Regions from separate parts of the Pradoshia sp. Z3_51 genome, predicted to be linked through region 3. Evidence: predicted binding sites of a transcription regulator. Region 3 holds the regulator's gene; each other region holds the start of a gene.
The links. Region 3 encodes Rex, which represses fermentation and respiration genes when NADH is low (regulators of the CRP and FNR family bind a similar motif). Its sites were predicted from a motif close to TTGTGAAATATTTCACAA; they were not measured.
Positions count from the first base shown of each region.

Region 1: the regulator Rex is predicted to act here: its motif matches at 1,140-1,157, upstream of qoxA (cytochrome aa3 quinol oxidase subunit II).
Region 2: the regulator Rex is predicted to act here: its motif matches at 1,000-1,017, upstream of pflB (formate C-acetyltransferase).
Region 4: the regulator Rex is predicted to act here: its motif matches at 1,241-1,258, upstream of adhE (bifunctional acetaldehyde-CoA/alcohol dehydrogenase).

Region 1 is NZ_JBZAJC010000007.1:28,777-30,986, forward strand. Features, by position in the region: gene AC4BHA_RS13650 (cation diffusion facilitator family transporter) at 1-245, shown strand, start outside; gene AC4BHA_RS13655 (methyltransferase domain-containing protein) at 378-968, opposite strand; gene qoxA (cytochrome aa3 quinol oxidase subunit II) at 1,376-2,210, shown strand, end outside.
Region 2 is NZ_JBZAJC010000007.1:98,389-100,598, forward strand. Features, by position in the region: gene pflB (formate C-acetyltransferase) at 1-891, opposite strand, end outside; gene AC4BHA_RS13975 (hypothetical protein) at 1,224-1,382, opposite strand; gene AC4BHA_RS13980 (M20/M25/M40 family metallo-hydrolase) at 1,474-2,210, opposite strand, start outside.
Region 3 is NZ_JBZAJC010000012.1:81,256-83,465, forward strand. Features, by position in the region: gene AC4BHA_RS16505 (CPBP family intramembrane glutamic endopeptidase) at 1-667, shown strand, start outside; gene AC4BHA_RS16510 (YdiK family protein) at 664-876, shown strand; gene AC4BHA_RS16515 (redox-sensing transcriptional repressor Rex) at 913-1,572, opposite strand.
Region 4 is NZ_JBZAJC010000006.1:95,362-97,571, forward strand. Features, by position in the region: gene adhE (bifunctional acetaldehyde-CoA/alcohol dehydrogenase) at 1-1,069, opposite strand, end outside; gene AC4BHA_RS13015 (c-type cytochrome) at 1,432-1,737, shown strand; gene AC4BHA_RS13020 (mechanosensitive ion channel family protein) at 1,836-2,210, opposite strand, start outside.

The DNA of each region.
Region 1 (2,210 bases), on a different contig from region 3:
ATCAAAATTCCATTGACCAAATAGAAGGGGTTAAAGGAATTAAAAAAATTATGGGACGAAATTACGGAAATAATGAAGTCATTGATATCATTATTTTGGTAGACAACACGTTAAATATTAAAGAAGCCCATGATATTGCTACTCTTGTAGAAAAGGATTTAATGAAGGATCATGGAGTCTATCGTGTCCATGTTCATGTGGAACCATATGAAGAAAAAACAGAAAAAAGGCCAGGCCCAAATTAATGATAGGTATCCGGCTGTTTGCCCTAAAGAGCTACAAATTGGTTGTTTATATTACTGAATCTACCACTACTCCATAAACCTTCTGATATTTTATACGAAAAAAGGCATTCCAATGGGAACGCCTTTTTCAATTTAATAAGCTAGCCGGTAGATCAGTATTCTCTCAAACGGATTCGTTTCATTTAGAACAATCTCTTTGTGTAGTTCAAACACAGATTGATTTTCAAGAAAATATATATAATCCTCAGATGGATAATATAATATTAGGTGTACCTCGCGATATGTTTCTTCAACGGACAACAGAATGTTCGTTAGAACCTGGCGGAATATTTGTATCGTAAAAGGATTAAAGAAATAAAACCTATTATAAGTTGGTTGAATTTGAAACTCCTCTGCCAGACAACAGTGAAATTGAATTCGGTCTTTCCCCTTGTAATTATAGTTCTTGAGATTTTCCTCAGCTTCATTAATAAATTGTTCATTCATTTCTACCCCACTTACAAACGCCCCTGTCTTGTAATGAAGAAAGAAATTTAGTCTCCCCTTTCCGCATCCAAAATCGACCATATGATCATCCCTATTAAGGTCATACTCATCCAATAACTTTTCTAAAATCCAATACGGAGTCGGCTCATATCGGTGATAATGCATAGAATTATAAAATCCAGTTTGATTACCGACTGTTTTTATATGTAATAACTCATCATAATCTTTTTCGTTCATTGTATAACTCCGTTTCACTTATCTAGATTACTCATAAGTTTAAGCCTTTTTGATACTGATCGAAACCCTTTTTCTATATAATAGGCGTTTTCAGATTTCACATCCTAGTATTCACATAAAAATGCTACTTTAAAGTGACAATTTTACAATAAATTCTAAGAATATAATTAATTGTTAATTTGTTCACAACTTTGTCAAAATTGAAGATTTCCATGTCTTCTTTTAGTTTCATATATTTGTAATTTTGAAATTCAGTTATTATATTGAAAATCAGGGGCTATGGAAAAAGGAAGAATTATACCTAAATAGCAGCAAGAAAGGGAAATTATAACTATCAAGGTGTGCAGATTTACTGAATTTCCCTTACATAGCTTGAATTTACTTATTACATTAGGAAGGGGAAAAATATGAATAAAAAATGGGCACTTTTGAGTTCCATGATGGCGTCTATTCTTATGTTAGCGGGATGTGACTGGGTTGTATTCGACACAAATGGTCCTGTCGCAAAAACACAATCCAATGCCATTCTTTTCTCAATGGCTTTAATGGCAGCTGTTGTGCTTGTAGTATATGTACTTTTTATCGTTATTTTATATAAATACCGAGCATCCAAAGCTCCAAAAGATTACGAGCCTCCACATATGGAAGGCAGCAAGGCGCTTGAAATAACATGGACAGTCATACCAATTATTATTGTAGCCGTTTTAGCTGTAGTCACAGTTAAAACTACATTTGAAGTAGAAGGAAAGCCAAAAGGCTATGAAGATCAAAAACCATTGGTTATCTACGCAGCTTCTTCAAACTGGAAATGGCATTTCAGTTATCCAGAGCAAGGTATTGAAACGGTTAACTATGTAAACATTCCAACTAATAGAGTAGTAGAATTCCGTCTATATTCTTATGGACCAATTACAAGCTTCTGGATTCCACAGCTCGGTGGTCAAAAATACGCCATGAGTGACATGGTAACAAAATTAAATTTTGTAGCTGAAACACCAGCTTCCATGATGGGAAGAAATGCAAACTTCAGTGGTGAAGGCTACGCCCATATGGATTTTGAAGCACTGTCTATGACTCCAGATGATTTCGAAGAATGGGTTAGTGATGTAAAAGCAAATGAAGATAAGTTAACAGAAGAAAAATTTGAAAAACTGCTTGATACAGCACACGTCGGCAGACAATCATATTCTTCTACTCACTTGGATTTCAGCCCTCCACCGGAAGGACATCATCATGGTTCTG
Region 2 (2,210 bases), on a different contig from region 3:
TTCAGTTAATGTGCCTTCACGAAGGTCACGTTCGATATAAATATCAAGGAAGGAAGATGTACGTCCTAGTGACATCGCTGCACCGTTTTGTTCTTTAATTGCAGCAAGGTAAGCAAAGTATAACCATTGTACTGCTTCTTTTGCATTTGTAGCTGGTTTAGAGATATCATAACCATAAATCTCAGCTAATTGTTTTAATTCACCTAAAGCACGGATTTGCTCGCTTAATTCTTCACGTTGACGAATAACTTCTTCGGACATTGTTCTTAATCCGTAGTTTTTCAAATCTTTCTTACGTTCAGCGATCAAGAAGTCTACACCGTATAATGCTACACGACGGTAGTCACCGATGATGCGTCCGCGTCCGTATGCATCTGGAAGACCAGTGATGATACCAGCCTTACGAGCAAGCTTCATTTCATCCGTATAAGCATCGAATACACCTTGGTTATGTGTTTTGCGGTAATCAGTGAAGATTTTTTGCACTTCTTCATCTACTGTGAATCCGTAAGATTCAGCTGCAGCTACCGCCATACGGATACCACCGAATGGTTGAAGAGAACGTTTGAATGGTTTATCTGTTTGGAAACCAACAATTGTTTCAAGTTCTTTATTTAAATATCCAGGACCATGTGATGTAATAGTAGAAACAATTTTAGAATCAAGATCAAGGACGCCGCCTGCTTCACGTTCTTGTTTAGTAAGTTCCATTACTTGCTTCCATAATTCTTTTGTAGCTTCTGTTGGGCCTTCTAAGAATTCATCGTTTCCTGTGTATGGAGTGATGTTTTTCATAATGAAGTCACGTGTGTTAACTTCATTCTGCCAATCTCCGCCAGCAAAGCCTCTCCATGCATCTTTTTTAGTTACATTATCCATAACCATTGCCATTTTATTTTACCTCCTAATATTACGTTCAGGAATATTATTTCAAATTTCTAGATGTTCAGCTTTTTTAAATTATATAACAGCTTTCTATACTCTTATAATACACATTATATGTGAAAAAGTGAACATGTAAATTATGACAATCTGGTGAAATCAAAAACAACGTTGTTAAATCAATCTTTTCTTTCTATTTTCGAATAATTCTAATATCAGGAACCCTTGACAGTAAATAAAACTGTTATAGTAAAATCCACTCTGAAAGCTAAACTGTACTATAAAAGGCATCTGTTCTTAAATACAGATGCCTTTATAGATACCATTATATAACAATTCTGTCATTTATGCACGTCTGATCTATTTTTAAAGGCTTCCTTCGTCACAATATATTGTTCGTGGTTTGTATGTTGTTCCTGATTTCCACCCGTTTCAGCATGGTGAGGAAAATTCCCAGGATGACTTTTACGTTTATGATTAAAACCTTTACCTCTCGCCATAATCCTACCTCCTTCCCTTATTATCATTTTCTACAGAAAGGCGAGAATTATGGCAGGTAAGTTGAGGCAATATAGTACAAAAAGAACATCATTATTGGCAGCCATAGACCACTTGTTTAAGCAATTTGGGAACAACCTCAGTGGAAAATGGAATATGCAGCCTTTCTGTACGTTTGTGTGCGTCCTTACCATATGGACCGATATTTACGGCTGGTATATCCAATTCCCCAATAATAGAAAGCGGAAGATTATACCCCTTCCCGTATAGAGGCATTTCATTTTCTAACACCGGCATCACTAAATCACGATCACGTAAACGGCAATAGCTTACATCGGAAAGCCCTGGAAAATAAGACATGATCTTTATTTCTTCATTAAATTTCTCTTTAGCGATCCTAACGCAGTGCTCTACTATACCTTTTGCTTTCTGATCCCTTTCATCATCTTCCAAATAAACGTGTGGATAATAAGGTGGAGCGAGCATGATCATATAAAAAGGGGCCTCTGATTTGAAAAACGCTGCCACTACATCTGCAATTTCAGCTGTTAATTTGGCCATATTCATGCCTGCGTCCTGTTCGAGCAATGCAATCTTTGCGTTTATTTCTTTCATAAACATATGGCCATATTCTCTACAGCCTTTATCAAATAACTCTTGATAAGTATATACACTGGGCTTAAGGTTAGGTTTTCTTGAACCATGTCTTCCATACCCAAGTAAATCATAAATATTTGATAACCGTCCTTCTATATACCTGCTGCTTTCTTCGCCAATATCTTTCAGCTTGTTTATGACTTCTTCCGGATTTTGCTTTAGCGTAAGGATAT
Region 3 (2,210 bases):
TATCCCAATTATGCTGGTTTTCTTATCGAACACGAATATCCCCGCGGAACGGATAGAAGTATTGGCTGCAGGGTATTGGATTGTTATAAGCTTTATTCTGGCTTCTATCATTACTCTAGTCCTACTGAGATATGAAAAAAATAATAGAAGCTTAGGCGATCAGGCAAGTGTGGGAGCTTCGATCGGCTGGGCAATTGGCGGAGTATTTCTTGCTTTGTTTTCACAATCTATAGCTGGTAATATCGAACGAATTATTGGTATTCCTACCGGGTCTGAAAATACACAGAATATACTCGGTCTCATTGAGGCAGTACCGCTTGTTATGGTAGTCAGTTCTGTACTTGGGCCATTTTTAGAAGAGATTGTCTTTAGGAAAATTATCTTTGGCACATTACACAAGCGATTGAATTTCTTCCTGAGCGCGTTAATCAGTTCACTGATCTTTGCCGTTGCTCACATGGAATTTGTACATATCCTGCTTTATACAGCAATGGGATTCACATTTGCTTATTTATATGTTAAAACAAAGAGAATCCTTGTTCCTATTTTTGCCCACATTACTATGAATACATTAGTTGTAATCGTACAATCACTTTACAAAGATGATATATTAAAAAATATGGAAGAGCTTAATAAAGTTCAAAGCTTTATCGGAGGTTTGTTATGAGACGTTCACCGTTGTATATGGCAACGACTTACTTAATTTTAGGTGCTATTTTTATATTTTTTGCTGTTCAAAATGTATCACGCAGCGGTTGGGATTTCTTTACCTATTTCCTGATCATACTGGCTACACTTGATGTTGGTTCAGGAATCCGCTTGGTGATGATTCATAAGCAAATAAAGAAAATGAAAAGTGAAAAACCAAAAGAATAACAAAAAAAATCTCGGAGGGAAAACCTTCGAGATTTTTTATTCTGTATCTTCCGTATTTCCGGATGGATAATGTTTAAGAAAATATACTAATGATTGCAATTCGACTGCAAGGTCAATATGATGGACACGAATGCTGTCTGGCACATTCAGACGTGCCGGTGTAAAGTTTAAAATAGCCTTAATGTTCGCAGCCACTAAACGATCTGTAATAGATTGGGCAACCTGTGATGGAACTGTTAAAATAGCTACACTAATATCTTGCTTTTCAAGTTTTTTCTCCAGTTCATCCATATGATAGAGCGGAACATCCCCTATAAGGGTTCCTACTTTATCAGGAGAAACATCAAACGCCATTTCAATCTTTGTATTATTATTTTTCATAAAATTATAATTTAAGAAAGCTGTACCTAGATTCCCGACTCCAATTAGAGCTACCTTTGTAATCTCATCTTGATCGAGAGTTTTTCTAAAGAAGGATAATAGATAATTAACATTGTAACCATACCCTTTTTTACCTAAAGCACCAAAGTACGAGAAATCTCTTCGTATAGTAGCTGAATCTACTTTAACAGCTTCACTTAGTTCTGCGGAAGAAACTCGTAGTTTTCCTGACGCGTGTAGATTTTGTATAAAACGATAATATAATGGAAGTCGTTTGGCTGTAGCCTGCGGTATTTTAGTATTTTCCTGCAAAATTAATTCCCTTCTCCCTATTCTTTCTTGTCAATCGTTACTCCATATATCAAAACTGCCTTTGATAATCCCGACTGGTTTTACCCCCCGGTTTTCCAATGAAAATAGTTTCCTTCAATAACCATTGATTTTTCGATTGCTTTGCACATAACATATAAGGTTAATCAAGTATTGCTGAAACAGCTGTTATTTCTTACTTTCGTTTTTAAGATTATACGAATAATTAATCTATTCATATTTTCAGCTTTTTTCCATATAAAATCAATATCTAATCCTTGGAGTGCCCGGGTACCACATAGAAATTATATCAGAAGTTTTCTTCACTACCATAATTCTAACTATCTTAGCTATGTATAATACGCCGCTTTTTTATCAATGATTCGTTAATTTTATATTCGAGCAAAATACTAGGACTAGCGGTTCTGATTGTTTCCAGGTTACCTCCGCGATACCAATCATATGGGATCTTTCCTGATTAATAAAGCACGTAAATTCACTGAAAGTTTATTCTCCTATTCCTATTCTATAATATTTCTATCATTTTTGGTAATTTTTGTGTGAGTATTCACAAATTTTCTATTAAGTTGCGGTGCTTATCAAGAGTAGGCTACACTTAAGGTATGTACTTCTTGAGGTGAGAA
Region 4 (2,210 bases), on a different contig from region 3:
CACGGATACACGCCAATACCGGACTTAATTTTTCACGAGATAAAGGATATTGTGGACCTGCACCATCAATTTCGGCAATTATTATTTTGGTATGCTCAGGTACTTTAATTCCAGCCATTTCAGCTATCTCATTAGCAGATTTTCCAACAATATGAGCATTAACGGCACATGATTTTTCATCAATAACAAGACGTTCAAGTTTCTTTAATTCTTTATCATTTACAAAATAGCAGTTATTTTTTATAAACTCTTGTTTAACTTCTTCATAGATCTGATCATCTACAATAATAGCTTGCTCAGAGGCACAGATCATGCCGTTATCAAAAGACTTCGATAAAATAACATCATTGACTGCACGTTTTACTTTAGCTGACTTTTCAATATAACAAGGTACGTTACCAGGACCTACACCTAGTGCCGGCTTACCTGTAGAATAAGCTGATTTAACCATTCCTGCTCCGCCTGTCGCAAGCACTAATGCGATATCTTTATGATTCATTAATTGCTTTGTAGCTTCAATGGATGGGTGCTCAATCCATTGAATACATCCTTTAGGAGCACCTGCAGCTACGGCAGCATCATGCAGGACTTGCGCCGCCTTCTTGGAGCATTCTTGTGCTGATGGATGGAAAGCAAATATAATTGGGTTACGTGTCTTAATAGATATTAAAGCTTTAAACATAGTAGTCGAAGTAGGATTCGTAACTGGTGTGACACCTGCAACAATTCCGACAGGCTCTGCAATCTCCATGACACCTGTTTGTTGATCTTCACGAATGACACCAACCGTTTTATCGTATTTAATACTGTGCCAAATATATTCCGTTGCAAACATGTTTTTAGTACATTTATCTTCGTAAATCCCTCTGCCAGTCTCTTCCACCGCCATTTTAGCTAAAAGCATGTGTTGATCAAGACCGGCAATTGCCATTTGATGAACAATCTCATCGATTTTTTCTTGATCAAATGTCTCAAATGTACGCAGGGCCGATTTTCCATTTTCGATTAACTCTTCAATCATCTCAGATACCTTAAGGACTTCTTCTATTTTTTCTTCTTTAACAGCCATTTCAATTTCCTCCTTATAGAAAACTTAGCATTGGTCGTAAATAGTCCCACAGGGATAAAATACGTCCCTATTAGTGAAAAAAATTACTGAACATCCTATCTGACAATTTAATTTTATCAGATTATTTAAAATCAGTCTGTAAACAATTTGTGAACACCTTCACCTTACAGATTGTGAAATACCTCACATACTTATTATATGCCTGCTTTATGTATTTGTCTAACTGTAGTCATTATTTTTTGAATTTAAGTCCTTTGTCATAGATCCACTTCTATCGGATTGACAGAGAAGTCTTTATATTGACAAAATAATAAACTCAAGTAAAGTAATTCTTAAATAGAACTGAAGGGAGAATGATTCCTATGTACAATAAAGCCCTCTTACTGGCAGGCTTAGTTTTTTCTTTAACTGCATGCTCTTCTGGCAATGAAGAAGAATCGCAAAAACCACTAACAGAAGAAGAAAAAATATATGCCAATAACTGTGCTTCCTGCCATGGCAATGCTTTAGAAGGCTATGCCGGACCAAAGCTTGAGGATATCGGAAATAGTATGAGTAAGGATGAAATCCTGGATATAATCAATAACGGTGCGAAAGGAATGCCTGCAGGAATAATTAAAGGCGAGGATGCAGAGAAAGTTGCTGCATGGCTTGCTGAGAAAAAGTAGAATAGAGATTTAAAGAGAGATATGGAATCAATGGTTTATGGTTTAATGAAAATTAAACAGCACTAAGAAATGCCGTTACCACTACGTAACGGCATTTCTTAGTGTTCTATATAATCCTTTTGTCTATCTTGTACGGCAAATTGTTGTGATGCTAAACCAATACGATTTTCATACATTTTCTGCGCCATAACTTTCTTAGCCATTTGAGCTGCTTCCATATAGTACTCATCGCTTACTGTAGCTTTGATTGAAAATCGTAAGCCATACGGACTGCTATCTAATGAAGATAAGCCATGAACTTGATAGGGTTCGAGATATTCTCCGTTTAAATCAGTTTTGAGATAATGGATTTGCTTTTGGTTGAGTTCATCACATACCTCAGCAAGTAACTCTTCTATTTTTGCAGGATTCTCTTGGAAACTAACAATTACGCTCTCAAAAATTCTTCTCCTTTCAACATTTCCGTTTTCTAC